Regions from separate parts of the Pseudomonas sp. JE3303 genome, predicted to be linked through region 2. Evidence: predicted binding sites of a transcription regulator. Region 2 holds the regulator's gene; the other holds the start of a gene.
What was found. The regulator FliA, encoded in region 2, starts transcription of late flagellar genes. The targets are predictions, from matches to a motif close to CTAAAGTTTNNNNNNNNNNNGCCGNTAA.

Region 1 (16,685 bases), on a different contig from region 2:
TGCAGGAGTGACCGGCACGGCCGGGGTGGTGGCTGGGGGAGCAGGCGTCGGCGGGGGCGCGGTAGCGGCGATGGCATCGGCCTCCTGGTCATACAGATCGACCACCAGGCGGTTGCCATACTGGGCATTAGGCGCCAGCACGAAGCTTTTGGGCGTCACGGCCTTTTTCAGGTCGATCACCACCCGCAAGTCACTGGGCGTGCGCTGCGCCGAGCGCACGCTGCTGATCGGGGTGTTCGAGGTCGAGACCGTCAGCGGTGCGCCGAGGGTCGCGCCGTTGATGTCGATCACCAGCCGGTCGGGAGCACTCAGCGTGAACACGCTGTGCTGCACAGGGCCCGACAGGTCGAAGACCAGCCGCGTATTGTCCGGAGCACGCCATAAACGCATGCTCTTGACTTGAGTGACGGCCAGAGCGTCAACGGTCACTGCCGTCAATAACAGTCCAACGACAGCGACCAGCGCGCGTATGCGCATACCTATCCCCATTTACAGTTTGAATTCGACGGCCAGAGCGGCACACCAGGCTTCGCCGCGCGAGCCCTGCGGCGACAGGGTCAGCGAGCGTCCGCTCGCCTGGGGGCTTATGGTAATGGTCAGGTCGGGCTTTGGCAAAACGCCTGCCCCATTCTGGGGCCATTCGAACAGGCACAAGGGGTCGCCCTCGAAGTAATCACGTATGCCCATGTATTCCAGCTCCTCGGGATCGACCAGCCGGTAGAGGTCGAAATGGAAGGCGCGGATCTCGCCAATCTCGTAAGGCTCAACCACGGTGAAGGTCGGACTTTTTACCGCGCCGGTATGCCCCAGGCCACGGACCAGGCCGCGGGACAAGGTGGTCTTGCCCGCCCCCAGGTCACCTTCGAGAAAAATCACACCATGGCCCGCAGTGATGCGCGCCAGGCGCGCACCCAACTCGACCATGGCCTGCTCGTCGGCCAGAAACAGGGTTATGCCTGACACGCTGAATGCTCCTCCAACAATTCACGAATAACAGGAATCAGATCACCGGCCGCGAGGCCGCGCCCTTTCACGCCCAACCGTTCACCAGCGCACGCGTGCAGCCATACGCCAAGGCAGGCGGCATCCCAACTTTCCAGCCCTTGCGCGAGCAGCGCCGCCAGCACGCCGGTCAGCACATCGCCCAGCCCTGCCCCGGCCATCGCCGGGTGGCCGCGGCTGCACAGCGCCAGCTGGCCCGCGGGATCAGCCACCAGTGTGCCGGCGCCCTTGAGCACGCACACGCTGGCGTACTTGCGTGCCAGCTTGCGCGCGGCGCCTGGACGATCGGCCTGCACCGCCTCGGTGGACACGCCCAGCAAGCGCGCAGCCTCGCCAGGATGCGGCGTGATCACGCTGCCGCTTGGCAAGGCCAAGGGTGTGCTGGCGAGCAGATTGAGCGCATCGGCGTCCCACACCTGCGGCATCTGCGCGTTGGCTACCGCCGAGAGCAAGCTGCGCCCCCACGAGGCCTGGCCAAGACCGGGGCCGACCACCGCCACCGAAGCGCGTTCCAGCACACTCATCAGCTGGTTGGCCGAACTGACGCCCAAGGCCATGGTTTCGGGCAGTCGGGTCAAGGCCGCGCCAACATGTTCGGGCCGGGTGGCCAACGATACCAGTCCTGCGCCGCAGCGCAGCGCTGCTTCAGCGCTCAGCAGCACGGAGCCGCCGGTGCCAAGATCGCCACCGACCACCAGTACATGGCCGAAATCGCCCTTGTGCGCGCTCGGGCGCCTGGGCGCCAGCTTTGCCAGGGTGAGGCTGCTCAGGGTTTGTGGTGCGTTTGCAGGGTGTTTGGTCTGGGGCATGGGGTCAAAGGCTCCGATGTCTGGCAGAATTATACGCACCTGAGCCCGTAATGCCTTATTTCCCCATGTCCGCCGTCACCCCAGACCTCACCACACTGACCCAATCGATCAAGGATTGGGGCCGAGAACTCGGTTTTGCCCACGTCGGTATCGCCGGTGTGGAGCTTGGCGAGCACGAACAACACCTGCAGCGCTGGCTGGAGGCGGGCTATCACGGCGAAATGGAATACATGGGAGCCCACGGCAGCAAGCGCTCGCACCCCGACGAACTGGTCCCGGGCACCTTGCGCGTGGTCTCCCTGCGCATGGACTACCTGCCGGGCGACACCCAGATGGCCCAGCGCCTGGCGCAGCCGGAGAAGGCCTATGTTTCGCGCTATGCCCTGGGCCGCGACTATCACAAGCTGATCCGCAAGCGTGTGCAGCATCTGGCCGATCGTATCCAGCAGGCCATCGGCCCGTTCGGCTTCCGCGCTTTCGTCGACAGCGCCCCGGTGCTGGAAAAAGCCATTGCCCAGGAAGCCGGCCTGGGCTGGATCGGCAAGAACACCCTGCTGCTCAACCGTAAGGCCGGCAGCTATTTTTTCCTGGCCGAGCTGTTCGTCGACCTGCCGCTGCCGGTGGATCCGGCCCAGGCCAGCGAGCATTGCGGGCGCTGCCAGGCGTGCCTGGACATCTGCCCCACCGGAGCTTTCGTCGGGCCGTATGTGCTGGACGCCCGGCGCTGCATCTCGTACCTGACCATCGAACTCAAGAGCGCCATTCCGGTGGAGCTGCGTCCACTGATCGGAAATCGTGTCTTCGGGTGCGATGACTGCCAGATCGTCTGCCCCTGGAACCGCTTTGCCCGCCCGACCGGCGAAGGCGACTTCAAGCCTCGTCACAACCTCGATAACGCAGACCTGGCGCAATTGTTCCTGTGGGACGAGTCGACCTTCCTTTCCAACACCGAAGGCTCGCCGCTACGGCGCGCAGGGTATGAGCGCTGGCTGCGCAACCTGGCGGTGGGGCTGGGGAATGCGCCATCTACCATCCCGGTAATCGAGGCATTGAAGGCGCGCCAGGATCATCCTTCGGAGCTGGTGCGCGAGCACGTCGAATGGGCGCTGGAGCGTCACCGCTGAGTCAGTCACTGTTGGTCGTTGTAGTGAAACTTCGGCATTTCCCAGTGAAACCGGATCGCCAGCAACCGCACCAGGAAACCACCAAACAAGGTCAGCAGCATGGCCTGCCCGGCCGGCACTTCGAAATGCACGCAGCCCAGATAGAACCAGGCAGCGGCAAACGAAACGCTGGCGTATAGCTCCCGCCGGAATACCAAGGGAATATCGTTGCAGAAGATATCCCGCAGGATCCCGCCGAACACCCCGGTGATCACCCCACTGATGGATGCCACCAGCAAACCCTGCCCCATCTCCAGCGCCGTCATGCACCCAATCAGGGTAAACGCCACCAGTCCCAGCGCATCGAGCACCAGAAACAGCGAGCGCAGGCGGCGCATCAAGGGCGCGATGAAGATGGTCATCAGCGCGGCGAAGCTGGTGAGCACCAGGTATTCCGGATGCTTGACCCACGTCAACGGGTAGTGCCCGAGCAGCACGTCACGCACGGAGCCGCCCCCCAGGGCGGTGACGCAGGCGATCAGCACCACGCCGAACCAGTCCATGCCGCGACGCCCGGCAGACAGCGCGCCGGTCATGGCTTCGGCGGTGATCGCAATGAGGTAGAGCATCAGCAACATGGTGCGGGTCCGTGCAGGAAAGGCGCGCAGTCTACTCAGTTGCTCTACGCACCAAAAGGGGGCTGCGCAGCCTTCATGCTACCTGTTGCACGCTCAGACCTTGATGAAGTGCTCGCGGTAGTGACGCAGCTCGGCGATGGACTCGCGGATATCGTCCAATGCCAGATGGGTGCCGCCCTTGACGAAGCTGTCACGCACATGCGGCGCCCAGCGCGCGGCCAGTTCCTTGACGGTGGAGACATCCAGGTTGCGGTAATGGAAGTAGCTTTCCAGAGTCTTCATGTGCCGATAGAGAAAACGGCGGTCCTGGCAGATGCTGTTGCCGCAGATCGGCGACTTGCCCTTCGGAACCCATTGTTCGAGGAACCTGACCGTCTCGGCCTCGGCCTCGGCCATGCTGAGCCGGCTCTCCCGCACTCGCTGGGTCAGCCCGGAGCCGCCATGGGTGCGGGTGTTCCACTCGTCCATGCGCGCCAGCACTTCGTCGCTGTGGTGGATGGCGATCACCGGGCCTTCGGCCAGGGTGTTGAGCTCGCTGTCGGTGACGATGGTGGCCATCTCGATGATCACATCGGTGTCGGGATCCAGGCCGGTCATTTCCAGGTCGATCCAGATCAGGTTCTGTGGATTCTGCATGTGAAGCTCCTCGATTAGGCCGACATATTAGCGTAGTGCTAAACTGCTCGCCGTTTTCAATCGTCCCGCAACCTCGGAACCTTCATGGCCAAACGCCAGCTCAATCGACGCCAGAACTGGCGCATCGAAAAAATCCAGAACGAACGCGCCGCTCGCGCCGCCAAACGCGAACAGCATGCACTGCATGAACTCGAAGGCGGCGACCTGGGCCCAGAGCAACTGGGGCTGGTGATCGCGCACTTTGGCGTGCAGGTCGAGGTCGAGGCACAGGACGGCGATGTTGCTGGCCAGGTGTTCCGCTGCCACCTGCGCGCCAACCTGCCGGCGCTGGTGACAGGCGATCGCGTGGTATGGCGCGCGGGTAACCAGGGCATTGGCGTGATCGTCGCGCAGATGCCGCGCAACACCGAGCTGTGCCGGCCCAACAACCACGGCCAGCTCAAGCCGGTGGCGGCCAACGTCGACCTGATCGTGATCGTCTTCGCCCCGGCGCCCGAACCCCAGGCCAACCTGATCGACCGCTACCTGGTGGCCGCGGAGCACGCTGGCATCCACCCATTGCTGCTGCTCAACAAGGCAGACTTGATCGACGAGCAGAACGCCCCGGCCCTCAATGCGCTGCTGGCGGTGTATCGGCAGCTGGGCTACCCCCTGCTCGAGGTGTCCGCGCATCAGGGCGACGGCATGCAGCGACTGCAGGAGATGCTCGACGGGCACATCAGCGTGTTCGTCGGTCAGTCCGGGGTGGGCAAGTCGTCGCTGGTCAACAGCCTGTTGCCCGATGCCCAGAGCCGCGTCGGTGATCTGTCCGAATGGTCGGGCCAGGGCACCCACACCACCACGACCGCCCGCCTCTATCACTTCCCGGGTGGCGGCGAGTTGATCGACTCCCCAGGTATCCGTGAGTTCGGCCTAGGTCATGTCAGCCGTCACGACGTGGAGGCTGGCTTCATCGAGTTTCGGGACCTGCTCGGCACCTGCCGCTTCCGTGACTGCAAGCATGACCGCGAACCCGGTTGCGCCCTGCTGCTGGCGCTCGAAGATGGGCGGGTTCAGCAACAACGCATGAACAGCTACCGCTCGATCATCGCCAGCTTGCCGGAAGACAGTTACTGAGGCGCCGCTGGCTGCACTTGTAGGAAGAGTTACCCCAAGCTGTAGGAAATTTCTATTTTCGCTGTCATCCCTTGCTGCCCCCTCCCTTTTCGCCAATGGTCATGTAACCAGACGCGTCTCAACAGGGAGGGTTGCACCGATGCCAGTGTTCATCAGTTATCGCCACAGCGAACGCCTGGATGCATTCATCATCAATGAACGCCTGCTGCTGGAAGGAATCGCCACGCACCTGGAACTGTTCGACGCCAGCGCCGAGCACAATCCGGATGACACCTGCACCAGCCTGTGCCACCACCTGATGGATGCCACGCACTTGATCGCCGTAGTCTCGCCCGTCACCGCGGCAGACTGGTGGCTGCCCTGGCAGCTGGGCGCGGCCACGGCCTTGCATCGGCGTATCACGCTGTACCAGAGCGGCTCGGGTTGCCTGCCGTGCTACCAGAAGAAGTGGCCGCGCATGCATGACCGCGAGCACATCGAGCTGTTCGTGCGCGCCTATCACGATGAAGGGACGTTCTGCCGCGCCATGGTGGCCGGGCAGCGCAATGCGCCGGTGATCAATCGATCCAATGCCGACTTTTTCCACGCCGACCTGAGGTCGAAGATCCGCCGCGGTTTCTAGCGCCGGCCGCGGGGGGGTATCGCGGGTCGTGCGGTTGAGGCTTTGTGGCGGCCATGAGATCGAGCGCCGCCCGCGCGAAGCGTGCGCTTGGCGCCGCGCAAAACGAGCGCCGCCCGCGCGGCGCATCGCGACACAAGGCCGCTCTTACATTTGTTGCAACGTGCCATGGCCTGTGGGATTTGGGTTGGGAGCCTGGGGCATGGCGAAACAACGCGTTGCTTACTCTTTTGGTTCGTCCATCTTCAACACACCGTCCTCGAAGATGTTCAGCTTCTGCCGCAGCTCGCGAGGCTGCAGGGGGGCCGCATCCTGGGCCACCCTGGGCGTCCCTGGCGACGGCGCGGCAGAACTGCCCGGGTTCTCGGTCGAGGGCGGGGCTGGTGCGTCAGGCGTGTTCTGCTCGCCTTCGATCGACCGCTGGGCCTTCTTGGTCAGCACGATGATGTCGATGCGCCGGTTGACCGGGTTGAACGGGTCCTTGCGGTCAAACAGCGAAGACGATGCGTAACCCACCACCCGCGCCACTTGATCTTCGGGATAGCCACCAGCGACCAAGGCACGCCGCGCGGCGTTGGCGCGGCTGGCCGACAGCTCCCAGTTGCCGAAGCCACCACTGCCGGCAAAGGGCTTGGCATCGGTGTGGCCGCTGACGCTGATCTTGTTCGGTACCGCCTTGATGGTGTCGGCCATGGCCAGCAGGATGTCCTCGAAGTACGGCTGCAGCCGCGCGCTGCCCAGGTCGAACATCGGCCGGTTCTCGGCATCCATGATCTGGATACGCAAGCCATCCTGGGTAATCTCGAACAGGATCTGATCCTTGAATTTCTGCAGCTCGGGATTTTCCTCGACCTTGTTCTGCAACTCCTGCAGCAGCAATTCGAGCCGCTCGTGCTCGACCTGTTCAGCCATGCTCTCGACATTTTCCTTGTCGATCTGAATGCTGGTCTCAGGCGTCGGCTCGGACTTCACTTCGGGGTTGATGGTCTTGTCCGGGGCAAGCTCGGGCGAGCCGCCCAGGTCGATGACGTAGGGCGTGCCGCTCTCTGAAAAGCCGATCGGGTCCTTGAAGTAGCCCGCGATGGATATCTTCTGCTCGGGCGTCGCGGTGGACATCAACCACAGCACCAGGAAGAAGGCCATCATCGCCGTGGCGAAGTCGGCGAAGGCGATCTTCCAGGCGCCCCCGTGGTGCCCGGCAGCGAAGCGCTTGACGCGCTTGATGATAATCGGCTGATTGTTTTCCATGACTCAGCGACCGCGAACTGCTTGTTCCAGCTCGGAGAAGCTCGGGCGATGCTTGGGATACAGTACCTTGCGCCCGAATTCCACGGCCAGCGACGGCGGCATGCCCGAGGCAGATGCCACGAGCGAGGCCTTGATGGCTTCGTAGAGGTTGACCTCTTCCTTGGCATCGTGGGCCAGGCAGTTGGCCAACGGACCGAAGAAACCGTACGCCGCCAGAATACCGAAGAAGGTACCGACCAGCGCCGCACCCACGTGCATGCCGATCGCCGCCTGGTCGCCCTCGCCCAGCGAGGCCATCGTCACCACGATACCCAGTACTGCGGCCACGATCCCGAAGCCAGGCATGCCGTCGGCGATGCCGGTTACTGCGTGGGAAGGATGCTCGAGCTCCTCCTTCATGCTCATCAGCTCCATGTCGAACAGGCCTTCGAGCTCATGAGGGGCCATGTTGCCGGTGGACATGATGCGCAGGTAATCGCAGATGTACGCGGTCATGCGCTCATCGCCGAGCACAGCCGGGTATTTGGCGAAGATCGGACTGGCCGAGGCGTCTTCGATATCAGCCTCGATCGCCATCATGCCTTCGCGGCGGCTCTTGTTGAGGATCTCGTAGACCAGGCCCAGTACCTCAAGATAGAAGGCGTGGCTGAAGCGAGAGCCGAACATCTTCATCGACTTCTTGACCACATGCATGGTCATGTAGCCAGGGTTGGCCTGGAGGAACGCACCGAATGCCGCGCCACCGATGATCAGGACCTCGAAAGGCTGGATCAGCGCCGCAATCTTGCCGTGAGATAGGACGTATCCGCCGAGGACGCTCGCGAATACGACGATGATGCCGATAATTTTAGCCATAGATTCAAAGCACTTGCAGTCGTGGTCAGGGTCGGGGGCGGGAGCTTGTAAAACTCTTCTTCTACTTATCGGCAGAACTGCGCCAGACTAAAGCCCGTCAAAACGAAAAGCCAGTCAGAGCTGATGTCATGATGCCAGTTGTCCCCGGTGCACAAGGTCAGATCCCTCCAACGCTGGAAGCGTGGGTAAGCTTGCTCGATGGCGTGCGCCTCCCTGTCCCCAAGGCCAGCCATGAACGCGTGCAGGCCGCCATCAATGACAGCCGCCGATCCATGCGCGACATCGCCGAGCTGATGCAGGGCAGTCCCGCGCTGGTACTCAGCGTCATGCGCGAGGCCAATCACCCGGTCAATGCCAGTCTTGCGGAACCGGCCGAGAGCCTCGAGATCGCACTCAACCGGCTGGGCATGGTGCGTACCGGCAGCCTGCTGGCTCGCCTGCCCGCCGTACTGGTGGAGGATATTCCTCCGGTGCTGAGGCAGTTCCAGCTGATCAGCCAGCACGCCAGCCAGCAGGCCAGTGGCCTGTTCGCCAGCCGCCTGGCGCGGCTGTGGCAGGAAATCCACTGGGGCAGCCTGCTGTTTCTCTCGCCCTTGTGGCCGCTGGCAGTGACCCACCCCACCTTGCTGGACGCCTGGGAGCTGCGGGTCATACACAAGGCAGAGGACGCCAGCACCGTGGAGATTGAGCTGTTCGGCGTGCGCATCATGCAGTTGTGCCAGGCCGTGGCCGAGCACTGGCGGCTCCCGGAATGGGTCACCCAAGGCTATCGTCTGCTTCAGGACGAGCGGGACCAGTTGGCCAAGGTGCTGAACATCGCCCGCGAGCAGGACGCACTCCTGCAACAGCAGCGCCTCGACGACGAACCAGGCCTGCGCCGCTGGTTCAACCAGCCGGCCAATACCGTGCTGCTGGCCAACGGCCTGGCCCTGGCCGCCCAGGTCGGCTGGGTCAACCCGCATCTTCTACGCTGGCAGCTGCTTTCCAGCCTGTATCTTCAGACTTCGCTCGACGATGTGCAGCAGCAGGTTCACCAGCAGGCGGCCGCCAGTGCGCGCCAACATGCCAGCATGGCCCTGTTCCATCCGGCCGAGGCATTGATATGGCCATGGAGCCAGCGCCGTCCGCACCCCGGCATGATCACCGCTCCACCACCCTCGGCCCACGACCTGGACGCGTGGCGCAAGCTGTGCGGCGAGCTGCTGGTCCAGCCAAGCCCGTTCAGCAACGCCATCCACCTCAGTACCCAGGCCCGCGAAGCCTTGCTCGCCTGCGGCATGCAGCGCTTGATGCTGCTCATGCTCGACCGCGCCAACAACTGCCTGCGCGTACAGCAGACCGCGGGCCTGCCCAAGGAAGCCCTGCGCCTGAATCTGCCGATCGAACAGAGCAAACTGCTGCAACGGCTCATGAGCCAGCCCGCGCAGTTGCGTCTTACCCCTGACAATCACGTCCAGTTCTCGGCACTGATGCCTGAGCCGCTGCGCGCGCTGCTCGACAGTCAGCACCTGCTGTTGCGTTCGCTGGCAGTCAATGGCCAGGTATTGATGCTGGTACTCGCCGACCAGGACGGCAGGCCGCTGTCCGATATCAGCGTGCAGGCCTTTGGCAAGACGGTGCAATGTATCGAGCGCGCCCTCGCCGCTTTCGGCAATCGCAACGCCTGACCCATGCGCTACAATCGCCCCCTCTGTTCCACCCTGGAGACTGTGGATGACTGACTTTTCTGGTTTGCCCCTGGTGATCGAGCCGGCCGACCTGGTGCCGCGCCTGGATTCGCCACAGCTGATCGTGGTCGACCTGACCAGCGCCAATCGCTATGGCAGCGGCCATGTGCCGGGTGCCCGATTCGTCGACCCCAAACGTACCCAGCTGGGCCAACCACCTGCACCGGGGCTGATGCCAGGCCGTACCGATCTCGAAAAGCTGTTCGGCGAGCTTGGTCATCGCAGCGATGCGGTCTATGTGGTCTACGACGACGAGGGCGGCGGCTGGGCCGGGCGCTTCATCTGGCTGCTCGACGTGATCGGCCACTCCAGGTACCACTATCTCAACGGCGGAATCCAGGCGTGGCCGGCAGACCAGCTGTCCACCGAGACGCCCGCCAGTGCGGGAAGTCCGGTGAGTCTCCAGCTGCATGACGAGCCCACCGCCACCCGCGAATACCTGCAAAGCCGCCTGGGCGCCGCCGACCTGGCCATCTGGGACGCGCGCAGCCCGGGCGAATACCGGGGCGAGAAAGTCCTGGCCGCCAAGGGCGGGCACATCCCCGGCGCGGTCAACTTCGAGTGGACCGCTGGCATGGACCTGAACGATAACCTGCGCATCCGCCAGGACATGCCCGAAATCCTCGCCCAACTGGGCATCACCAGGGACAAGGAAGTGGTCACCCACTGCCAGACCCACCACCGCTCCGGCTTTACCTACCTGGTGGCCAAGGCCCTGGGCTATCCAAGGGTCAAGGCTTACGCCGGCTCCTGGGGCGAATGGGGCAACCACCCGGACACGCCTGTAGAGGTTTAAGGAAAACTACTCAATGAAATCCCGCCTTTTCATCATCAGCCAGTACCTGCTGCCGCACCACCTGTTGTCCCGACTGGCCGGCTGCATCGCCGAATGCCGCGTGCGCTGGTTCAAGAACGCCTTCACCGCCTGGTTCGCCAAGCGCTACCAGGTCGACATGTCCCAGGCCGTGGTCGAAGACCTGACTGCCTATGAGCACTTCAACGCCTTCTTCACCCGCGCCCTGAAACCAGGTGCCCGCCCTCTGGATGAAACGCCGGGCGCCATCCTCTGCCCGGCCGACGGCGCGGTCAGCCAGCTCGGCCCGATCGAGCATGGCCGCATCTTCCAGGCCAAGGGCCACAGTTTCAGCGCCCTCGAGCTGCTGGGTGGCGATCCGGCCAACGCCGCGCCGTTCATGGGCGGCGAGTTCGCCACTGTCTACCTTTCGCCCAAGGACTACCATCGCGTGCACATGCCGCTGGCCGGCACCCTGCGCGAGATGATCTACGTCCCCGGCCGGCTGTTCTCGGTCAACCAGACCACCGCTGAAAACGTGCCGGAGCTGTTCGCGCGCAACGAGCGGGTGGTCTGTCTGTTCGACACCGAGCGCGGCCCGATGGCCGTGGTGCTGGTTGGCGCGATGATCGTGGCCTCGGTCGAGACCGTGTGGGCAGGCCTGGTGACGCCGCCCAAGCGCGAACTCAAGACGTTCCGCTATGACGAAGCCAGCCGCGCGCCGATCCACCTGGAAAAGGGCGCCGAGCTGGGCCGTTTCAAGCTGGGTTCGACCGCCGTGGTGCTGTTCGGGCCAGAGCAGGTCAAATGGGCCGAAAACCTGGGCGCAGGGTCGGCCGTGAGCATGGGACAGAAGTTGGCGCTGCCTGCGCAGGCTTGATCCACATGCCATGAAAAAGGCCCTGCATGATGTGATCATGCAGGGCCTTTTTCATGCCTCGCCGCGCGGCTACTGGGCCTGGCCGCGGCCGTCGCGGTCGCGCATGCCCAGCAGGTACAGCACGCCATCCAGGCCAAGTGTGGAGATCGCCTGCCTGGCCGACTGTTTCACCAGCGGCTTGGCCCTGAATGCTACACCCAGACCGGCCAGCGCCAGCATCGGCAGGTCGTTGGCGCCGTCACCCACGGCAATGGTCTGCTCAAGCTGCAAGCCTTCCTTGTGCGCCAGTTCCTTGAGCAGGTCGGCCTTGCGCTGGGCATCGACAATCGGCTCGACCGCGACCCCGGTGACCTTGCCGTCCACCACTTCAAGCTCGTTGGCGAACACATAGTCGATGCCCAGGCGCGCCTGCACCTGCTTGGCGAAATAGGTGAAGCCGCCCGAGAGGATGGCGGTCTTGTAGCCCATGCGCTTGAGTTCGGCAAACAGGTTCTCGGCGCCTTCGGTCAGGCGCAGCGAAGCACCGATCTCGTCCAGTACGCCGACATCCAGACCCTTGAGCAGCGCCATGCGCTCCTTGAAGCTGGCGCGAAAATCCAGCTCCCCGCGCATGGCCCGCTCCGTGATGGCCGAGACCTGCTCGCCCACGCCTGCCGCCTTGGCCAGCTCATCGATGACTTCGGCTTCGATCAGCGTCGAGTCCATGTCGAACACGGCCAGGCGGCGATTGCGGCGGAACAGGTTGTCTTGCTGGAAGGCAACGTCGACGTCCAGCGCCTGCGCCATGGCAAAGAAGTCGGCACGCATGGCCTCTGCATCGCTCGGCTCGCCGCGCACGGAGATCTCCAGGCAGGCTTTGCCCTTGCCGGTCGAGGCGTCCAGCGCAACCCGCGACGAGAGCCGCTCGATACGCTCGATGGTCAGGCTGTACCGGGAAATGACTTCGCTGACTTGCTGCAACTGCGCAGGGGTGATCTTGCGGCTGAGCAGCGTCACGATGTGGCGAGGCTCACCCTGGCTGTCGATCCAGTGCTGGTAATCGGCCTCGGTGACTGGCGTGTAGCGCGCCTGCAGATGCAACTGATGCGCTTTGCTCTGTACGCTTTGCAGCAGGGTCGAGGCGGCTTCGTTGTCCGCAATGTCGACCAGGATGCCGAACGACAGCGTGCCGTGCATCACCGCCAGACCGATGTCGAGTATGTTCACACCGCCCTGGAGCAGGACGCCGGTGATGGCTGCGGTTAGACCTGGACGGTCTTCACCGGTGATGTTGATCAGGACGATTTCGCGCAAGACGGGCTCCGGCTCGATGAAAAAAGCGCATTCTACCGACTTTCGATGATCATCGGGCGCAGTCGATGCTTTGCCGACCCCGGAGTGCTCGCTATACTGCGCAGCACTTTTCCGCCATAAAGAGCCGCGCTCTGTGATCCGGCCCACGCCCGTCAAGACTGACAACTTCTTCATCATGATCTACCGTGCCCTGAGTCAGCGCCGCATTTCGCTGGCCCTGCGGATCGCCAGCTACAACATCTTCCTGGTGGCCCTGGCACTGGTGATCTACGCCTGCGTCATGGGTTTGCAGTTCAAGCAGGCCATGCACGACCAGGCCGATGCGCTTGGCCAGAGCCTGACCACCCAGACCGCGACCTCGGCGACCGAGCTATTGGTGTCCAACGACATCCTCAGCCTCAATGTGCTGCTGGGCAACCTGGTGAAAAACCCGCTGGTGGCCCACGCGGCGATCTACAGCGTCGACAACCGGATCCTTGCCGAAGCTGGCCAGCGCCCGAAAAACGGGTTGCTGGGCGAGGCCGAGGGTCTCTACCAGACCAAGATCACCTTCCAGGACGTCACCGCCGGGCAATTGCGCATCAGCCTGGACATGACCCAGTTCCAGCAGCCGCTGACCATCAGCCTGCAGAGCATGGGCATCCTGGCGGCAATCCTCCTGGCGCTGGCCCTGGCCTTGAGCCTGCGCCTGGGGCGGTACATCTCCACACCGCTGCTGCAACTGCGAGTGTGGCTGCGCGATCCGCATCACTACACGCCGGCGACCGACCGCCAGGACGAGATTGGCGACCTGGCCCGCCAGCTGCACGCGCGCCTGGCGCCCGAGCCGCCGCCTGAGCCAGAGCCCGAAGAGTACGTTGAGGAAGAAGACGAAGCCTTCGACGTCCATGACCTGCACGACGCCGAGTTCATCGAGCCGCCTGCGGCCAAGCGCCCGGCCAGGCTCGAAGGCACGGCAGGCGAAGACGAAGACGACGAGGCCTTCGCCGGCCTGATGGACGAAGAAGATGCTCCGGCCAAGCCGAGTGCTCCCGCCAGCACAGAACCCCAGACCACCGCAGTGCTTGCCGTGCAGCTTGGTTCGCAAGAACAGCTGCGCCGCCTGCCGCGGGCGCGCCTGACCGAATTGCTTGAGCGCTATCGGGACTGCCTTGATCAGGCTGCCTCTCTGTATGAAGGGCAGATGTATACGCTCAATGACGGCAGTACGTTGCTGCTGTTCCACAGCGGTGACAGTGGCGAGGACTACCTCACCAACGCAATCTGCTGCGGCGAACTGCTGCGTGCCTTGGGCCACGCCCTGCAGGTCGAAGTGGCTGACAGTGGTATAACGCTGCAGCTGCAACTTGGGCTGGCCCTGGGGGATGGCCTCCACGGCCTGAGCCAGGTCGATCTGCTGCTGACCGACAAGGCACAGGATGCCCTGGCGCTGTCCCAGCACAGCCGTAACCTGCTGCTGGTCGAGCGCAAGATCAGCGACGACAGCCTGATTCGCCAGCGTGCGCGCATCCGCCCGATCGCAAGTCCTGAAGGCGCCAGTTGCGTGGAACGGTTGCTCGAGCCGTACCCGTCGATGCTGGAGCGCCAGCTGGCACGGATGGCTGAACGCCAGGCCTGACTGCTCCAGGCCGGCCTGCCGCAATGCTCCATTCCAAATGGGACATTGATAATAAAAAAGCCCGCATCGCTGCGGGCTTTTTCATGGATGAAAGGTTCAGAACCTGAATACTTCCATATCGGTACGAATCGGCGAGGCCATCGGTATCCTCGACTTCTCCGGCTCTTTACGTACCTGAGCAGGTGCCGCTTTCCTGGGCGCCTCTTCAACGATAGCCGGCTGGTTCGCCAGTGGCTTGAGCGCCGTGCTCAACTGCTCGGCGAGCTTTTGCAGCAACTGCCCCTGGGCCTGGACCTGCGAGGCCTCGGTACCCTGGTGCTGCTGCTCCAGGTGAACAATGCGGTTGTCCCGCACATGGCCACGGCGGTCGAGCAACCGCCACTGGGCATCGAGGATCGCCGGCTGGTTGGTGCCCGAGTCGAGCCGGGTGATGGACAGCAGTACCTGCACGTCCGGGCTGAAGCCCGTGCTGGCAGGGGCCAGGACCACGCGCTGGCTGTCCAGGTGCGAGGCAAGCTGGCGCACCAGCAACTGGTCGATATCCGAAGACAGGCTACCTGCCCACCGGCCGTCAGTGGCCGCGGTCAGGCTGCCATCGCTCTGACGTTGCAGAAAGGTTTCGCGTTGCAGGTAGTCGGCTACCGATACCGGGCCGAGCACCACTGCCATTCCCGACGCTTGCTTGGGCAGCGCGGGATCACCGCTGTCGAGCTGGTACAGAGATACCGGCTGGTGCATGCTGCAACCAGTCAGACCGAGGACGCCAGTCATCAGCAGAACAAATGGAAGGCGCAGAAATTTCATCATCCCATCCAGGCGGTCGCCTCAAGGCCAACCGCAGCGATACATGTGTAGATTCGAACGCGCACACAGCCACGCTGGCGCCGCGAGGGGCCTATCATCCGCGAAATAACCGTCCGACTCCAGCGTTTCTGCCCTGAACGGCGTTGAAATCACCCCTCAAGGCAGGTCCGAATTCACACCGGCCCGTCGACCGTCAGGCTGTCCACCCGCTGGAAGCCGCGTGGCAGCTTGTTGCCACGGCGGCCGCGCTCACCTTTATAGTGTTCCAGGTCGTCCGGCTTGAGCGACAAAGTGCGCTTGCCGGCCTGCAATACCAGCGTGGAACCCTCGGCAATCACCGCCAGATCAGTCACGAACTCTTCACGGCTGGCAACGCGCTCACCGGGTACGCCGATGATCTTGTTGCCCTTGCCCTTGCCCAGCTGCGGCAGGTCGCTGACCTTGAACACCAGCAGGCGCCCCTCGCTGGTTACCGCGCCAAGCCAGTCCTGCTCGCGATTGGCGACAGGACGCGGGGAAATCACCTTGGCCCCGTTAGGCAGACTGAGCAACGCCTTGCCGGCCTTGTTCTTTGCCTGCAGGTCCTCACCCTTGACCACGAAGCCGTAACCGGCGTCGGAGGCCACCACGTAGAGCGCGTCGTCCTCGGGCAAGAGCACGCATTCGAAGGCGGCGCCTGGCGGCGGAGTGAGACGGCCGGTGAGCGGTTCGCCCTGCCCACGCGCCGACGGCAGGCTGTGGGCTGCCAGCGAGTAGCTGCGCCCGGTAGAGTCGATGAACACGGCAAACTGGTTCGAACGCCCCGCCGCCGCGGCGCGGAAACCGTCGCCTGCTTTGTAGGAAAGCCCTGTGGCATCGATGTCATGGCCCTTGGCGCAGCGCACCCAGCCTTTTTCCGACAGCACCACCGTGACTGGCTCGGTCGGCATCAGCTCGTTTTCCGAAAGTGCCTTCGCTTCAGACCGTGCAACGATCGGCGAGCGACGGTCGTCACCATAGGTCTCGGCATCCTTGATCAGCTCGGTACGCACCAGTTTGCGCAACTTGGCTTCGCTGCCGAGCAGGGAGGTCAGCTTGGTCTGTTCCTTGCGCAGCTCTTCCTGTTCGCCACGAATCTTCATCTCCTCAAGGCGCGCCAGCTGCCGCAAGCGTGTTTCAAGGATGTAGTCGGCCTGGATCTCGGTGAGTTCGAAGCGGGCGATCAGTGCGGCCTTGGGCTGGTCCTCGGTACGGATGATGTGGATCACTTCATCCAGGTTGAGGAAGGCAACCAGCAAACCGTCGAGCAGGTGCAGGCGGCGCTCGACCTTGTCCAGGCGGAAGCGCAACCGGCGACGGACGGTTTCGGTGCGGTACTGCAGCCACTCCACCAGCAGCATGCGCAGGTTCTTCAGCTGCGGGCGGCCGTCCAGGCCGATGATGTTGATGTTGACCCGGTAGGTACTTTCAAGGTCCGTGGTGGCGAACAGGTGCTGCATCAGCTCGTCGGCATCAATGCGATTCGAGCGCGGAATGATGACGATGCGGCATGGGTTCTCGTGGTC
Region 2 (14,605 bases):
GCCCATGCGCACGTTGGTGTTCTGATAATCGTCCAGACGCTTGGCCAGATCCTTGATGCGCTGGTCGCGCAGGGCATCGCGCTGGGCCTGCTCGGCGGCAAGCCCGGCGGCAAGCTCGCGCTGACGCCTGGTGTAACCGAGAAAGAACCACATGCTCAATGCCCAGAGCAGCGCCAGGAAGATGACAGCAACTTCGAAGATCAACTCAGATGTTCTCCAGCTCGGACCACTCTTCCTCGGTCATCATCTTGTCGAGCTCGACCAGGATCAGCAGTTCACCGTTCTTGTTGCACACGCCCTGGATAAACTTGGCCGATTCCTCGTTACCGACGTTCGGCGCAGTCTCGACTTCGGACTGACGCAGATAGACCACTTCGGCGACGCTGTCGACCAGAATGCCCACGACCTGCTTGTCGGCCTCGATGATCACGATGCGAGTGTTGTCAGTCACCTCGGTCGGCATCAGGCCAAAGCGCTGGCGGGTATCGATGACCGTCACCACGTTGCCGCGCAGGTTGATGATGCCCAGCACGTAGCTTGGCGCACCCGGTACAGGCGCGATCTCGGTGTAACGCAGCACTTCCTGCACTTGCATCACGTTGATGCCATAGGACTCATTGTCCAGCCGGAAGGTGACCCATTGCAGGATCGGATCCTCGGAACCCTGTGCAGACGACTTTTTCATTCCCCAAACCCTCAAAATCCGCCTTGGGCGGTGTGTACTCTCATTTATGGTTCATGTGCATCTGCTTGACGGCGCCGCTGGCGATCAGCTCGGCCAGCTCGGCGACGTCGAGCAACGCGCACATGTGTTCGATCACGGTTCCGGCCAGCCACGGGCGCTGACCCCGTTGGCTGCGCCATTTGATCTCGTCAGGGTCCAGGCGCAGCGAACGGCTGACCTGATGCACCGCCAGCCCCCACTCGTAGCCCTGCACCGAAATCACGTATTGCAGTCCTTGGCGAAAATCGTCGCGGTAGCGGTCAGGCATGACCCATCGCGCGGTGTCCAGCACCTTCAGGTTGCCCGCCTGGCACGGCAGGATGCCGAGAAACCAGTCAGGCTGGCCGAACAACGGCGTCAGCTCCTGCCCGGCCAGGGTGTAGATCGAGCCCAGGCACACCAGCGGCACCGCCAAGGTGAGCCCGGCGACGTCGAACAGCAGGCACTCGAACGGCTCCGCCGCCCAGGCCGGGCGCCCGTCGAAAGTGGCCGGCGGCACGGGCGCCGCGGGGCCGGCCGGCAGATGCAGGTCGACCAGCGGTTCGGCGGGTGCCTGCAAATCAAGCAGTACCGGCACGCATGCCTGGGCGACCACCTCGGCTTCAACCACGGTCACCACGGGCTGGGCATCGCGGGCCTGCTCCTCGCGGACCGCGGCCTCGAATTCATCGGTCGGCACGTGATGTGCCTCAGGCGCGGCGGCAGGCATGTCCAGGGGCGCATCGAGTTCTTCGGTCGCCTCCTGCAGCAAGCCATCGAGATAGGACTGCAGCGCCAGTTGCGGGCGTGTGGCCGTCTGAGTGGAACGTGTCATCAGGCCACCTGCAATGCGCTGTTGTATGTCAGCAGCTGCTTGAGCAGCGCCCGGTAGGCAACCACGCCGCGGCTCTTGCCGTCGAACTGAGAAGGCGTGAGCCCGGCCCGGCTGGCATCGCGCAGGCGCGTGTCGACCGGAATGAATCCTTGCCAGAGATGCTCCGGATAGCCGTCGCGCAGCACCTTCAAGGTGCCCAGCGAGGCCTGGGTGCGCCGGTCGAACAGCGTCGGTACGATGTGATAGGGCAAGGCCTGCTTGCGCGACCTGTTGACCATCGCCAAGGTCCCGACCATCCGCTCCAGCCCCTTTACCGCCAGGTACTCGGTCTGTACCGGGATCACCAACTGCTGGCTGGCCGCCAGGGCATTGACCATCAGCACCCCGAGCAGCGGCGGGCTGTCGATCAATGCGTAGTCGAAATCCTGCCACAGCTGCGCCAGACTCTTGGCGATCACCAGGCCCAGACCACCCTGCCCCGGCGACTGGCGCTCGAGCACTGCCAGCGCCGTGCTCGACGGCAGCAGGGAGATGCGCTCATGGCTGGTCGGCAGCAGCAGTTGCCCCGGCAGCCCCTCGGGCACTACTCCCTTGTGCAGGAACAGGTCGTAGCAGCTGTGCTCCAGCGCATCGGGGTTATGCCCGAAATAACTGGTCATGGACCCGTGCGGGTCCAGATCGACCACCACCACGCGCTTGCCCGCGTCGGCCAGAAGGCCGGCCAGGGCGATCGAAGTGGTGGTCTTGCCCACACCACCTTTTTGATTGGCTACTGCCCAGACTCTCATCGTGCGTTGCTTCCTCCCGGCAGGGCCGCCTGCGCTGCCAGGAACGGGTTTTAAAAAGTCGGTGACGGGGAATTGACGGGATTGCCCCCAGCCGTCGGTATGGCCGATGCAGGTGCAGTTTGTGTGCCAGCCCGCCTCAATGCCGCATCCGGAGTCGAATTTGCCGATCCCGAGCTGGTCAGGCTGCGGCGCACCTCAAGATTCCGAGAGATCACCAGCACGACCCGGCGGTTACGCGCACGGCCCTCGGCAGTGTCGTTGCTGGTCACCGGCTGGTACTCGCCGTAACCGACCGAGGCCATGCGCCCGGGATCCACGCCATCCATGGCCAGCAGACGGACAATGCTTGCCGCCCGTGCCGACGACAGCTCCCAGTTGGTGGGGTACTGGGAGGTGCGGATCGGCCGGTTGTCGGTGAAACCCTCCACATGCACGGGGTTGGCGAAGGGCTTGAGAATGTTCGCCACCTTCTCGATGATGGCGAACGCCATGTCGCTGGGCATGGCGTCACCGCTGCCGAACAACAGGGAAGAATTGAGCTCGATCTCTATCCACAGCTCGTTGCCGCGCACTGTCATCTGATCCGACTTGATCAGGTCGCCAAAAGCATCGCGGACGTCATCGGCAATGGTCTTGAGCGCATCGCTGCCCATTTGCCCGAGGCCTGCGTCAAGCTGCTCACTGTCCTTGATCAACGGCTCCGCCGGCTTGACGCTCAGCGGCTGCTCATCTCCGACAGGAACCGGCTTCATGCTCCGCGCGGGGTCGTTGAACACCCCGAGCAGCGCCTCGGACACCACCTTGTACTTGCCCTCGTTGATCGAGGAAATCGAATACATGACCACGAAAAACGCGAACAGCAAGGTGATGAAGTCGGCGTACGACACCAGCCAGCGTTCGTGGTTTTCGGGCTCTTCGACCTTGCGACGGCGGGCCATGCGTTACTCCATGAAGCCTTGCAGCTTCAGCTCGATAGAACGCGGGTTTTCACCTTCGGCGATCGACAGCAGGCCCTCGAGCAGCATCTCGCGGTAGCGCGACTGGCGCATGGCGACGGCCTTGAGCTTGCTCGCCACCGGCAGCAGGATCAGGTTGGCGCTGGCCACGCCATAAATGGTCGCGACAAAGGCCACGGCGATGCCGCTGCCCAGCTGCGCCGGATCGGCCAGGTTTCCCATCACGTGAATAAGGCCCATGACCGCGCCGATGATGCCGATGGTCGGCGCGTAGCCGCCCATGCTTTCGAACACCTTGGCTGCCTGGATATCGCGGCTTTCCTGGGTGAGAAAGTCCACTTCGAGAATGCTCCGGATAGCCTCTGGCTCGGCGCCGTCGACCAGCAGCTGCAAGCCCTTGCGAGCGTACGGGTCGGGCTCCGCGTCAGCCACGCCTTCGAGGCCCAGCAAGCCTTCCTTGCGCGCCGTGAGACTCCAGTTGACGACCCGGTCGATACCGCCGGCCAGGTCGACCCGCGGCGGGAAGAAGATCCAGATCAGTATCTGCATGGCGCGCTTGAACGCGCTCAGGGGCGACTGCAGCAGCGAGGCCGCCAGGGTACCGCCCAGCACGATCAGCGCCGCCGGGCCGTTGACCAGCGCCGAGATATGCCCACCTTCGAGGAAGTTGCCGCCGATGATGGCGACAAAGGCGAGGATGATGCCGATGAGGCTCAGGACATCCATCAGACGCACGCCTCGACCAGGTGCTTGCCGATCTCGTCCAGGCTGTACACCGCATCGGCCAGGTTGGCCTTGACGATCGCCATCGGCATGCCATAGATCACGCAGCTCGCCTCGTCCTGGGCCCACACGGTACTGCCGCCCTGCTTGAGCAGGCGCGCGCCCTCGCGCCCGTCGGCGCCCATGCCGGTGAGCACCACCGAGAGCACCTTGTCGCCATAGGACTTGGCGGCCGACCCAAAGGTGATGTCCACGCAGGGCTTGTAGTTGAGGCGCTCGTCACCGGGGAGGATCTTCACCGTGCCGCGGCCGTCGACCATCATCTGCTTGCCACCGGGCGCCAGCAGGGCGAGGCCCGGGCGCAGTACATCACCGTCTTCGGCTTCCTTGACGCGGATGCGGCAGAGCTTGTCGAGGCGTTCGGCGAAAGCCTTGGTGAACGCCGCCGGCATGTGCTGGATCAGCACGATCGGCGCCGGGAAATTCACCGGCAGCTGGGTCAGCACCCGCTGCAGGGCCACAGGGCCGCCGGTCGAGGTACCGATGGCGACCAGTTTGTAAGGCTTGCGCTTGGGTGCCGGCGAATGTGCGTGTGCAGGCGCCGCGCTGCGGGCCGGGGCCATGGGCGTGCGCAGGGCTGCACCGCCGGCAAGGCTGCTGGCAGGCGCCGCAGCGTTCGGCGCCGGGGCTGGGGACGCGGCGGCCACAGATGCGGCAAGGCCGCCGAAGCGGCGATTGCTGCGCGACAAGGTGTGGACCTTCTCGCACAGCATCTGCTTGACCTTGTCCGGGTTGCGCGAGATGTCCTCGAAATTCTTCGGCAGGTAATCCACGGCACCGGCATCCAGCGCGTCGAGCGTCACGCGCGCGCCTTCGTGGGTGAGCGATGAGAACATCAGTACGGGCGTCGGGCAGCGCTGCATGATGTGACGCACGGCGGTGATGCCATCCATCATGGGCATTTCATAGTCCATGGTGATCACATCGGGCTTGAGCGCCAGGGTCTGGTCTATCGCTTCCTTGCCGTTGGCCGCAGTCCCCACCACCTTGATGGTCGGGTCTGCCGAGAGAATTTCCGAGACGCGCCGGCGGAAGAAACCGGAATCATCCACCACCAGGACCTTGACTGCCATAAACACTCCATTGGACGGCGCAACCGCCAGGTCACGCCGCCGAAATCAAATACGCCGGGCGGCGTAACGCTTGAGCATGCTCGGTACATCGAGGATCAGCGCAATGCGCCCGTCACCGGTGATGGTGGCGCCCGACATGCCGGGGGTGCCCTGGAGCATCTTGCCCAGCGGCTTGATCACGACTTCTTCCTGGCCGACCAGCTGGTCGACGACAAAACCGATGCGCTGGGTGCCGACCGACAGGATCACCACATGGCCTTCCCGCTGCTCTTCATGGGCAGCGGAGCGCACCAGCCAGCGCTTGAGGTAGAACAGCGGCAAGGCCTTGTCGCGCACGATCACCACTTCCTGGCCGTCGACCACGTTGGTGCGCGACAGGTCGAGGTGGAAGATCTCGTTGACGTTGACCAGCGGGAAGGCAAACGCCTGGTTGCCCAGCATGACCATCAGGGTCGGCATGATCGCCAGGGTCAATGGCACCTTGATGACGATCTTCGAACCCTGGCCCTTGGCCGAGAAGATGTTGATCGAGCCGTTGAGCTGGGAGATCTTGGTCTTGACCACGTCCATGCCCACACCGCGGCCCGACACGTCCGAGATCTCGGTCTTGGTCGAGAAACCCGGGGCGAAGATCAGGTTGTAGCAGTCCGACTCGCTCAGTCGCTCGGCGGCGTCCTTGTCCATCAGGCCCTTTTCCACGGCCTTGGCACGCAGCACGTTGGGGTCCATGCCCTTGCCGTCATCGGAGATCGACAGCAGGATATGGTCACCCTCCTGCTCGGCCGACAGCACCACCTTGCCGCCACGCGCCTTGCCTTCGGCCTCGCGCTCTTCAGGGGATTCGATGCCATGGTCCACGGCGTTGCGCACCAGGTGGACCAGCGGGTCGGCCAGGGCCTCGACGAGGTTCTTGTCCAGGTCGGTCTCTTCGCCGACCAGCTCCAGGTTGATCTCTTTCCTGAGCTGGCGGGCCAAGTCCCGGACCAGCCGCGGGAAGCGCCCGAAGACCTTCTTGATCGGCTGCATGCGCGTCTTCATGACCGCGGTCTGCAGGTCGGCGGTGACGACGTCCAGGTTCGACACGGCCTTGGACATGGCCTCGTCGCCGCTGTTCAGGCCCAGGCGCACCAGGCGGTTACGCACCAGCACCAGTTCGCCGACCATGTTCATGATTTCGTCCAGGCGCGCGGTATCGACGCGCACCGTGGTTTCCGCTTCGCTGACCGCAGGCTTTTCGGCGCCAGGCGCACCGGCACGGGCCGGTATCCCAGGCTTGGCGACAGGGGCTGGCCTGGCTGGCGCGGCGGCCTGTGGCTTGGCGGCAGGAGCAGGCGCGGCGTTCGCCACGGCGCTGTCGGAAAACTTGCCCTTGCCATGCAGCTCATCGAGCAAGGCTTCGAATTCGTGCTCGCTGATGTGCTCGGCGGGCGCTTGGTTGCCGGTGGCCGGAGCGGCAGGCGCGGTGCTGGCTGCGGGCAGCGCATCGGCGGCAAAGGTGCCCTTGCCGTGCAACTGGTCGAGCAGTGCCTCGAACTCGTCATCGGTGATCTCGTCCCCGACAGGCGCCGCGGCGGGCGTCTTCTCGACGACAGGGCTGACGACATCGGGCACGAACTGGCCCTTGCCGTGCAGCTGGTCGAGCAGCGACTCGAACTCGGCATCGGTGATCTCGTCACCCGCGGTGGCGCCAGGCACCTCGCCTTGCAGCTGCTCGGCAGCCTGGGCCTGAGCCTTGATTGCATCGAGCGAGTCGAGCAATTGCTCGAACTCGGTGTCGGTGATGTCATCGCTGGCGGCGGGCGCCTCGATGACCGGCGCCGCTACCACAGGTGCGGCTGCGCCGGGCTCGGCAAGGCGCGCCAAGGCATCCAGCAGCTCAGGCGTGGCCGGTGTGACGGGGCTGCGTTCGCGAACCTGGCCAAACATGCTGTTGACCGTGTCCAGAGCTTCCAGGACCACGTCCATCAGTTCCGCGTCCACGCGCCGCTCGCCCTTGCGCAGGATGTCGAACACGTTCTCGGCGATATGGCAGCACTCCACCAGCTCATTGAGCTGGAGGAAGCCGGCGCCCCCTTTTACAGTGTGAAAACCGCGAAAGATCGCATTGAGCAGGTCGGCATCATCGGGCCGGCTTTCCAGCTCGACCAATTGCTCGGACAGTTGCTCAAGGATCTCGCCGGCTTCTACCAGGAAATCCTGAAGGATTTCTTCATCGGCGCCGAAACTCATCAAAGGTGCTCCCTAAAAACCAAGGCTGGACAGCAGATCGTCGACATCGTCCTGACCGGACACAACGTCTTCACGCTTATCGGCATGAATCTGCGGACCTTCACCCCGAGTCGGATGTATTTCTTGATCTTTTTCAGCACGCAGCTGCTCATGGTCATGTTCGATACCGGCAAACCGGTCGACCTGACTGGCCATCAGCACGAGCTTGAGCAGGTTGCTTTCCACATCGGTGACCAGTTGCGTCACCCGTTTGATCACCTGGCCGGTCAGGTCTTGGTAGTCCTGGGCCAGCAGAATGTCGTTGAGATGCCCGGCGACCTTGCGGTTGCCCTCCTCGCTGCGCGTCAGGAAACTGTCGACGCGCTTGGCCAGCTCACGAAACTCCGGCGCCGCGACCTCGCGGCGCATGAAGCGCTGCCAGTCGACGCTCAGTGACTGGGCCTCGGACGCCAGCGAGTTCAACACCGGCGTGCTGTCCTCCACCAGGTCCATGGTCCGGTTGGCCGCGCCCTCGGTGAGCCTGACCACGTAGGACAGGCGCTCGGTGGCATCGGTGATCTGCGACATTTCCTCGGCCTGCGGCATGCGCGGGTCGATCTGGAAACTGACGATCGCACTGTGCAGCTCGCGGGTGAGCTTGCCGACTTCCTGGTACAGGCCACGGTCGCGGGTCTGGTTGAGCTGATGAATCAGCTGCACCGCCTCGCCGAAGCGCCCCCGTTCAAGGCTCTCGACCAGTTCCTGGGCGTGTTTCTTCAGGGTCGATTCAAACTCCCCCAAAGACGATTGTGTTGACTCCATGACGCCCCCTGACGTGACTCAGCCGTTGACGCGTTCGAAGATCTTTTCGATCTTTTCTTTGAGTACTTGCGCGGTGAAAGGCTTGACCACGTAGCCGTTGACGCCGGCCTGCGCCGCTTCGATGATCTGGTCGCGCTTGGCTTCGGCCGTGACCATCAGTACCGGCAGGTGCTTGAGGCGCTCATCGGCGCGCACCTTGCGCAGCAGGTCGATACCGGACATGCCGGGCATGTTCCAGTCAGTCACGAGAAAGTCGAAATGACTGCTCTCAAGCATCGGCAGCGCGGTGGTGCCGTCGTCGGCTTCCTGGGTATTGGTGAAGCCCAGGTCACGCAACAGGTTCTTGATGATCCGCCGCATCGTCGAGAAGTCGTCAACGATGAGGATTTTCATGTCTTTGTTCAATTAGACCTCCAAGCAGTCTTAAACGCGCTCAGCGCTGAGCGCGTGCTCAATCAATTCGGCACCACAAAAAAACACTGTGAACAGTCGGTTCAACGCGCCCGCCATTCCCCGAGGCGGCTGCGCAGACGCGCTGCGCACTGGCTGTGCAACTGGCTGACACGCGACTCGCTGACCCCAAGCACCTCACCGATTTCCTTGAGGTTCAGCTCTTCGTCGTAGTACAGCGCCAGCACCAGGCGCTCACGCTCTGGCAGGTTGGCGATGGCATCGGCCAGGGCCGCCTGGAAGCGCTCGTCTTCCAGGTCACGCGAGGGCTCGACCTGGGCGCTGGCGCCGTCCTCGTGCAGGCCTTCGTGCTCGCCGTCCTGCAAAAGGTCGTCAAAGCTGAACAGGCGGCTGCCCAACGTATCGTTGAGAATCGCGTAGTAATCATCGAGACCCAACTGGAGTTCGGCCGCAACTTCGTGATCTTTAGCGTCACGGCCGGTTTTTGATTCAACGGCGCGGATCGCGTCGCTGACCATGCGCGTGTTGCGGTGCACCGAACGCGGTGCCCAGTCGCCCTTGCGCACCTCGTCGAGCATGGCCCCTCGAATGCGGATACCGGCATAGGTCTCGAAACTGGCGCCCTTGCTGGCGTCGTATTTGTTGGCCACTTCCAGGAGGCCGATCATGCCGGCCTGGATCAGATCCTCGACCTGCACACTCGCAGGCAAGCGTGCCAGCAGGTGATAGGCGATCCGCTTGACCAGAGGCGCGTAGCGTTCGACCAGCTCGTACTGGGCGTCGCGCGAAGCTTTGGGATACATCTTGAAACCGCTCGCGTTCATAACACCGGTCCTGCGCTGGTGGGTTGCACCAGGCGCTCGACGAAAAATTCCAGATGACCGCGCGGGTTGGCGGGCAATGGCCAGCTGTCGACCTTCTGCGCGATGGCCTTGAACGCCAGTGCGCATTTGGACCGAGGGAAGGCCTCGTACACGGCCCGCTGCTTCTGTACCGCCTTGCGCACGCACTCGTCGTATGGCACGGCGCCGACGTATTGCAGTGCTACGTCGAGGAAGCGGTCGGTGACCTTGGTCAGCTTGGCGAACAGGTTGCGTCCCTCCTGAGGGCTTTGAGCCATGTTGGCGAGCACTCTGAAACGATTCATCCCATAGTCACGGTTCAGCAACTTGATCAGCGCATAGGCGTCGGTGATGGAGGTCGGCTCGTCGCAGACCACCAGCAGCACTTCCTGGGCGGCGCGCACGAAACTGACCACCGAGTCGCCGATACCGGCCGCGGTGTCGATCACCAGCACATCGAGGTTGTCGCCAATCTCGCTGAAGGCCTGGATAAGGCCTGCGTGCTGCGCCGGCGCCAGATGCACCATGCTCTGGGTGCCCGAGGCGGCGGGCACGATGCGCACGCCACCCGGCCCCACCAGGAGCACGTCGCGCAGCTCGCAGCGACCCTCGATCACATCGGCCAGCGTGCGCTTGGGCGTAAGGCCCAGCAACACGTCGACGTTGGCCAGCCCCAGGTCTGCGTCCAGCAGCATGACCCGACGGCCAAGCTCAGCCAGCGCCAGCGAGAGGTTCACTGACACGTTTGTCTTGCCGACGCCACCTTTACCACCGGTTACGGCAATCACCTGTACGGGATGCATGCTACCCATGTTGTCTTATTACCTTGTCTCGCTTGAACCCGGGCCACATGAGGGATTGCGCTGTGAATGCCAGGCACTTGCCGGGCAACCCCTTGATGTAGGTTGTTTGCAATATTATGACCCTCAACCTGCTCGCCTGCCTGGGTTGTGGTAGAGATCAGCGAACATGTCGGCCATGGCCTCCTCGCTGGGCTCCTCCTGCATCTGCACACTGACCGCGCGGCTCACCAGCTGGTGACGGCGTGGCAGGTGAAGATCGTCAGGAATCCGTGGTCCGTCGGTCAGGTAGGCCACGGGAAGTTCATGACTGATGACCAGGCTCAGCACTTCGCCGAGGCTGCCTGTTTCATCGAGTTTGGTCAGGATGCAACCGGCCAGGCCACAGCGCTTGTAGCTGTGGTAGGCGGCGGTCAGCACCTGCTTCTGGCTGGTGGTTGCCAGTACCAGGTAATTGCGCGACGCAATGCCACGACCCGCCAGGGTTTCGAGTTGCATGCGCAGGGCCGGGTCGCTGGCCTGCAGGCCAGCGGTATCGATCAGCACCACGCGCTTGCGCAGCAGCGGCTCCAGCGTCTGGGCCAGGGATTGCCCCGGGTCGACGTGGGTCACCGACACACCGAGAATCCGGCCGAGGGTCTTGAGTTGCTCCTGGGCACCAATGCGGTAGCTGTCCATGCTCACCAGCGCCAGGTTCTGCGCGCCGTACTTGAGCACATAGCGAGCGGCCAGCTTGGCCAGGGTAGTGGTCTTGCCCATGCCGGCCGGACCGACCAGGGCAATCACCCCGCCCTCCTCGATCGGCTCGACTTCAGGTACATCGATCTTGCGCGCCAGGTGGGCCAGCAGCATGCGCCACATCTGGCGCGGCTCGCTGATACCGGCAGTCTGGTCAAGCAACTCGCGGGCAATCGGGCCGGACAGCCCGATGCGCTGCAGGCGGCGCCAGACATTGGCCTGCTGCGGCTGGTTGCCCTGCAGCTGGCCCCAGGCCAGCGAACCGAGCTGCACTTCGAGCAGCTCGCGCAGGCCCGACAGCTCCGAACGCATGGCATCGAACAGGCGCGGGTCGACCGGCGCTGGCGCGACAGGCGCGGCCGGAGCGTCCACGTGCGGTTCGATGAGCGGCTCGGAAGCCGTCAGCGACTGGCCGGCGAACAGCTGGCGGTTGCCCTCTTCGTTCTCGCTGCGCCCGGACAGTTCGGCCTGGGCGGTGGCGATGCGCGACTGGGTCTTGCGCAGCTCGTCTTCAAGCTCGGCATTGGGGACCCGTGGGGCCAGCGCGGACGGCGTGTAGTCCAGCGCCGCCGTCAGTTCGACACCGCCGGCAATGCGTCGGTTGCCGATGATGGCGGCATCGGAGCCAAGCTCATCGCGGACCAACTTCATGGCCTGGCGCATATCGGCGGCGAAGAAACGCTTAACTTGCATGGTGCACTACCTCAGCCGTTGGGGCCCACAGTGGCGACGATGGTCACTTGCTTGTTGTCAGGTATTTCCTGATACGCCAAAACATGCAAGTTCGGTACAGCCAGGCGGCCAAATCGCGACAGCATCGCCCTGATCGGTCCTGCGACCAGGAGGATCGCCGGCTGCCCTTGCATCTCCTGACGCTGGGAAGCCTCGATCAGCGAACGCTGAAGCTTTTCGGCCATGCTCGGCTCAAGAAGAACACCATCTTCCTGACCCTGCCCAGCCCTCTGCAGACTATTTAGCAAGATCTGTTCCAACCTTGGTTCCAAGGTGATCACAGGGAGCTCCGACTCAATGCCGACAATGCTTTGCACGATGGCGCGGCTCAATCCGACACGTACCATGGCGACCAGCGCGGCGGTATCTTGACTCCGGCCTGCGTTGTTTGCGATGGCCTCGGCAATGCTTCTGATGTCACGTACTGGCACTTGTTCGGACAACAGGGCCTGCAGGACCTTCAGCAGCCCCGACAGGGAAATGACGCCCGGCACGAGCTCCTCGGCAAGTTTCGGCGAAGCTTTGGCGAGAACTTGCAGCAGTTGCTGGACTTCTTCGTGGCCAATGAGCTCGTGGCAGTGCTTGTACAGGATCTGGTTCAAGTGAGTGGCGACAACCGTGCTCGCATCGACCACCGTGTATCCCAGCGACTGGGCCTGGCTGCGCTGGCCGACATCGATCCACACCGCCTCCAGGCCAAAGGCCGGATCGCGCGCGGCGATACCATTGAGCGTGCCGAACACCTGACCCGGGTTGATGGCCAGCTCGCGGTCCGGGTAGATCTCGGCTTCGGCCAGGATCACCCCCATCAGCGTCAGGCGGTAGGCGCTCGGCGCCAGGTCGAGGTTGTCGCGGATATGCACCGTGGGCATCAGGAAGCCCAGGTCCTGGGAGAGCTTCTTGCGCACCCCCTTGATCCGCGCCAGCAGTTGCCCACCCTGGTTGCGGTCGACCAGCGGGATCAGCCGGTAGCCGACCTCCAGGCCGATCATGTCGATGGGGGTCACGTCGTCCCAGCCCAGCTCCTTGGTGTCTATCGCCCGTTGCGGCGAAGGCAGCAGGTCTTGCTGGCGCTGCACTTCCTGCTGGGCCTTGACCTTGTCCTGCTCCTGCTTTTTCCAGACCAGGTAGGCGGCTCCGCCAGCCAACAGACCGAGACCCAGGAAGGCCACGTGCGGCATGCCCGGCACCAGGCCCATCACGATCATCAGGCCAGCGGACACTGCCAGCGCCTTGGGCGAGTGGAACATCTGCCGGTTGATCTGCTTGCCCATGTCCTCCGAGCTGGAAGCTCGGGTAACCATGATCGCCGCCGCGGTGGACAGCAGCAGCGATGGCAATTGCGCCACCAAACCGTCACCGATGGTCAGCAGCGCGTAGACCTTGCCCGCTTCACCGAACGGCATGCCGTGCTGCAGGATGCCGATCAGCATGCCGCCGATCAGGTTGATGAACAGGATCAGCAAGCCGGCGATGGCGTCACCGCGCACAAACTTGCTGGCACCGTCCATGGAGCCGTAGAACTCGGCCTCCCCCGCTACCTCGGCACGGCGTGCCTTGGCCTGGGCCTGGTCGATCAGGCCGGCATTGAGGTCCGCGTCGATCGCCATCTGCTTGCCGGGCATGGCATCGAGGGTGAAGCGTGCGCTCACCTCCGAAATACGCCCGGCGCCCTTGGTCACCACCACGAAGTTGATGATCATGAGGATGGCGAACACCACCGCACCCACCACGTAGTTGCCGCCGATCACCACCTCGCCAAAGGCCTGGATCACCTTGCCCGCGGCCTCGTGGCCCTCATGGCCGTGGAGCATCACCACACGCGTGGAGGCCACGTTGAGCGCAAGGCGCAGCAGTGTCGCCACCAGCAGGATGGTCGGAAACGCCGCGAAGTCGAGCGGACGCAATGCGTACACACAGACCAGCAGGACCACGATCGACAGCGCGATGTTGAAGGTAAAGAACACATCGAGCAGGAACGGTGGTACCGGCAACATCATCATTGCCAACATCACCAGCAACAGCAGCGGCACGCCCAAATTGCCCCGGCCGATACCGACCAGGTTGCTACGGGCGCTGTTGATTAACTGCGTGCGATCCACCGAGAGTCCTCTTCAAGCAAACTTTTGACGCCTGAGCGGCGCCTGACGGTCGTCTTTGCAAGAAGCTTTCCAACTTTGGTGGGTTGGGTTTTTAGTGTGCGCTTGAGGCCTTGTGGCGCCCGCGCGAAGTGTGCGCTTGGGGCCTTGTGGCGCCGCATAAATCGAGCGCCGCCCGCGCGGCGCATCGCGGGACAAGTCGGGACGCCGAACCGCCGCTCCCACATTTGTTGCAACGTGCCATGGCCTGACAGTTCGGAGTCTTAGCCTTGACGGTACGGCGAAAATGTTGCGGCGAGCACACCGCCCCCCACCCGTCCTCTGCCATGCACCAAGGCTGACAACCCAAATCCCACAGGCCATGGCACGTTGCAACAAATTGTGGGAGCGGGCTTGTCCCGCGATGCGCCGCGCGGGCGGCGCTCGATTCATGCGGCGCCACAAGGCCCCAAGCGCACGCGGCGCTCGATCTCAAGGCCGCTGAATCTCAAGACATGCCCCCCGTCAGCCATCCCGCCGCAAATCCGGCGGAATGGGCAAATCTTCCTTCAGCGGCTCGGGCGGCTTGCCCTTGCCGGCGCGGTACTGGCGGATCTGGAATACATAGGCCAACACCTGCGCCACGGCCATGTACAACCCGGCCGGGATCTCCTGCTCAAGCTCGGTGCTGTAGTAGATCGAACGCGCCAGCGCGGGGGATTCGAGGATCTGGATGTTGTGCTGCACGGCAATCTCGCGGATCTTCAGGGCAATGAAGTCGCTGCCCTTGGCCAGCAGCAGCGGCGCGGCGCCGCCCTTCTCGGGGTCGTACTTGA

Region 1: a site for FliA is predicted at 8,092-8,119, ahead of motA (flagellar motor stator protein MotA). Genes of this name have one in related genera too.

The regions. Positions count from the first base shown of each region.
Region 1 covers NZ_JBWGIF010000001.1:591,241-607,925, reverse strand. The annotation lists gene AC0ZZU_RS02870 (N-acetylmuramoyl-L-alanine amidase) at 1-489, opposite strand, end outside; gene tsaE (tRNA (adenosine(37)-N6)-threonylcarbamoyltransferase complex ATPase subunit type 1 TsaE) at 490-963, opposite strand; gene AC0ZZU_RS02860 (NAD(P)H-hydrate dehydratase) at 951-1,811, opposite strand; gene queG (tRNA epoxyqueuosine(34) reductase QueG) at 1,877-2,935, shown strand; gene AC0ZZU_RS02850 (trimeric intracellular cation channel family protein) at 2,941-3,552, opposite strand; gene orn (oligoribonuclease) at 3,646-4,188, opposite strand; gene rsgA (small ribosomal subunit biogenesis GTPase RsgA) at 4,273-5,304, shown strand; gene AC0ZZU_RS02835 (molecular chaperone Tir) at 5,444-5,926, shown strand; gene motB (flagellar motor protein MotB) at 6,146-7,171, opposite strand; gene motA (flagellar motor stator protein MotA) at 7,175-8,026, opposite strand; gene AC0ZZU_RS02820 (HDOD domain-containing protein) at 8,158-9,693, shown strand; gene AC0ZZU_RS02815 (rhodanese-like domain-containing protein) at 9,740-10,549, shown strand; gene asd (archaetidylserine decarboxylase) at 10,563-11,426, shown strand; gene serB (phosphoserine phosphatase SerB) at 11,496-12,719, opposite strand; gene AC0ZZU_RS02800 (histidine kinase) at 12,853-14,337, shown strand; gene AC0ZZU_RS02795 (PqiC family protein) at 14,434-15,141, opposite strand; gene parC (DNA topoisomerase IV subunit A) at 15,315-16,685, opposite strand, start outside.
Region 2 covers NZ_JBWGIF010000014.1:76,137-90,741, reverse strand. The annotation lists gene AC0ZZU_RS19875 (DUF2802 domain-containing protein) at 1-204, opposite strand, end outside; gene AC0ZZU_RS19870 (chemotaxis protein CheW) at 206-685, opposite strand; gene AC0ZZU_RS19865 (CheW domain-containing protein) at 726-1,538, opposite strand; gene AC0ZZU_RS19860 (ParA family protein) at 1,538-2,326, opposite strand; gene motD (flagellar motor protein MotD) at 2,377-3,264, opposite strand; gene AC0ZZU_RS19850 (flagellar motor protein) at 3,268-4,008, opposite strand; gene AC0ZZU_RS19845 (protein-glutamate methylesterase/protein-glutamine glutaminase) at 4,008-5,138, opposite strand; gene AC0ZZU_RS19840 (chemotaxis protein CheA) at 5,184-7,367, opposite strand; gene AC0ZZU_RS19835 (protein phosphatase CheZ) at 7,380-8,168, opposite strand; gene AC0ZZU_RS19830 (chemotaxis response regulator CheY) at 8,187-8,561, opposite strand; gene fliA (RNA polymerase sigma factor FliA) at 8,663-9,403, opposite strand; gene fleN (flagellar synthesis regulator FleN) at 9,400-10,233, opposite strand; gene flhF (flagellar biosynthesis protein FlhF) at 10,348-11,652, opposite strand; gene flhA (flagellar biosynthesis protein FlhA) at 11,664-13,793, opposite strand; gene flhB (flagellar biosynthesis protein FlhB) at 14,295-14,605, opposite strand, start outside.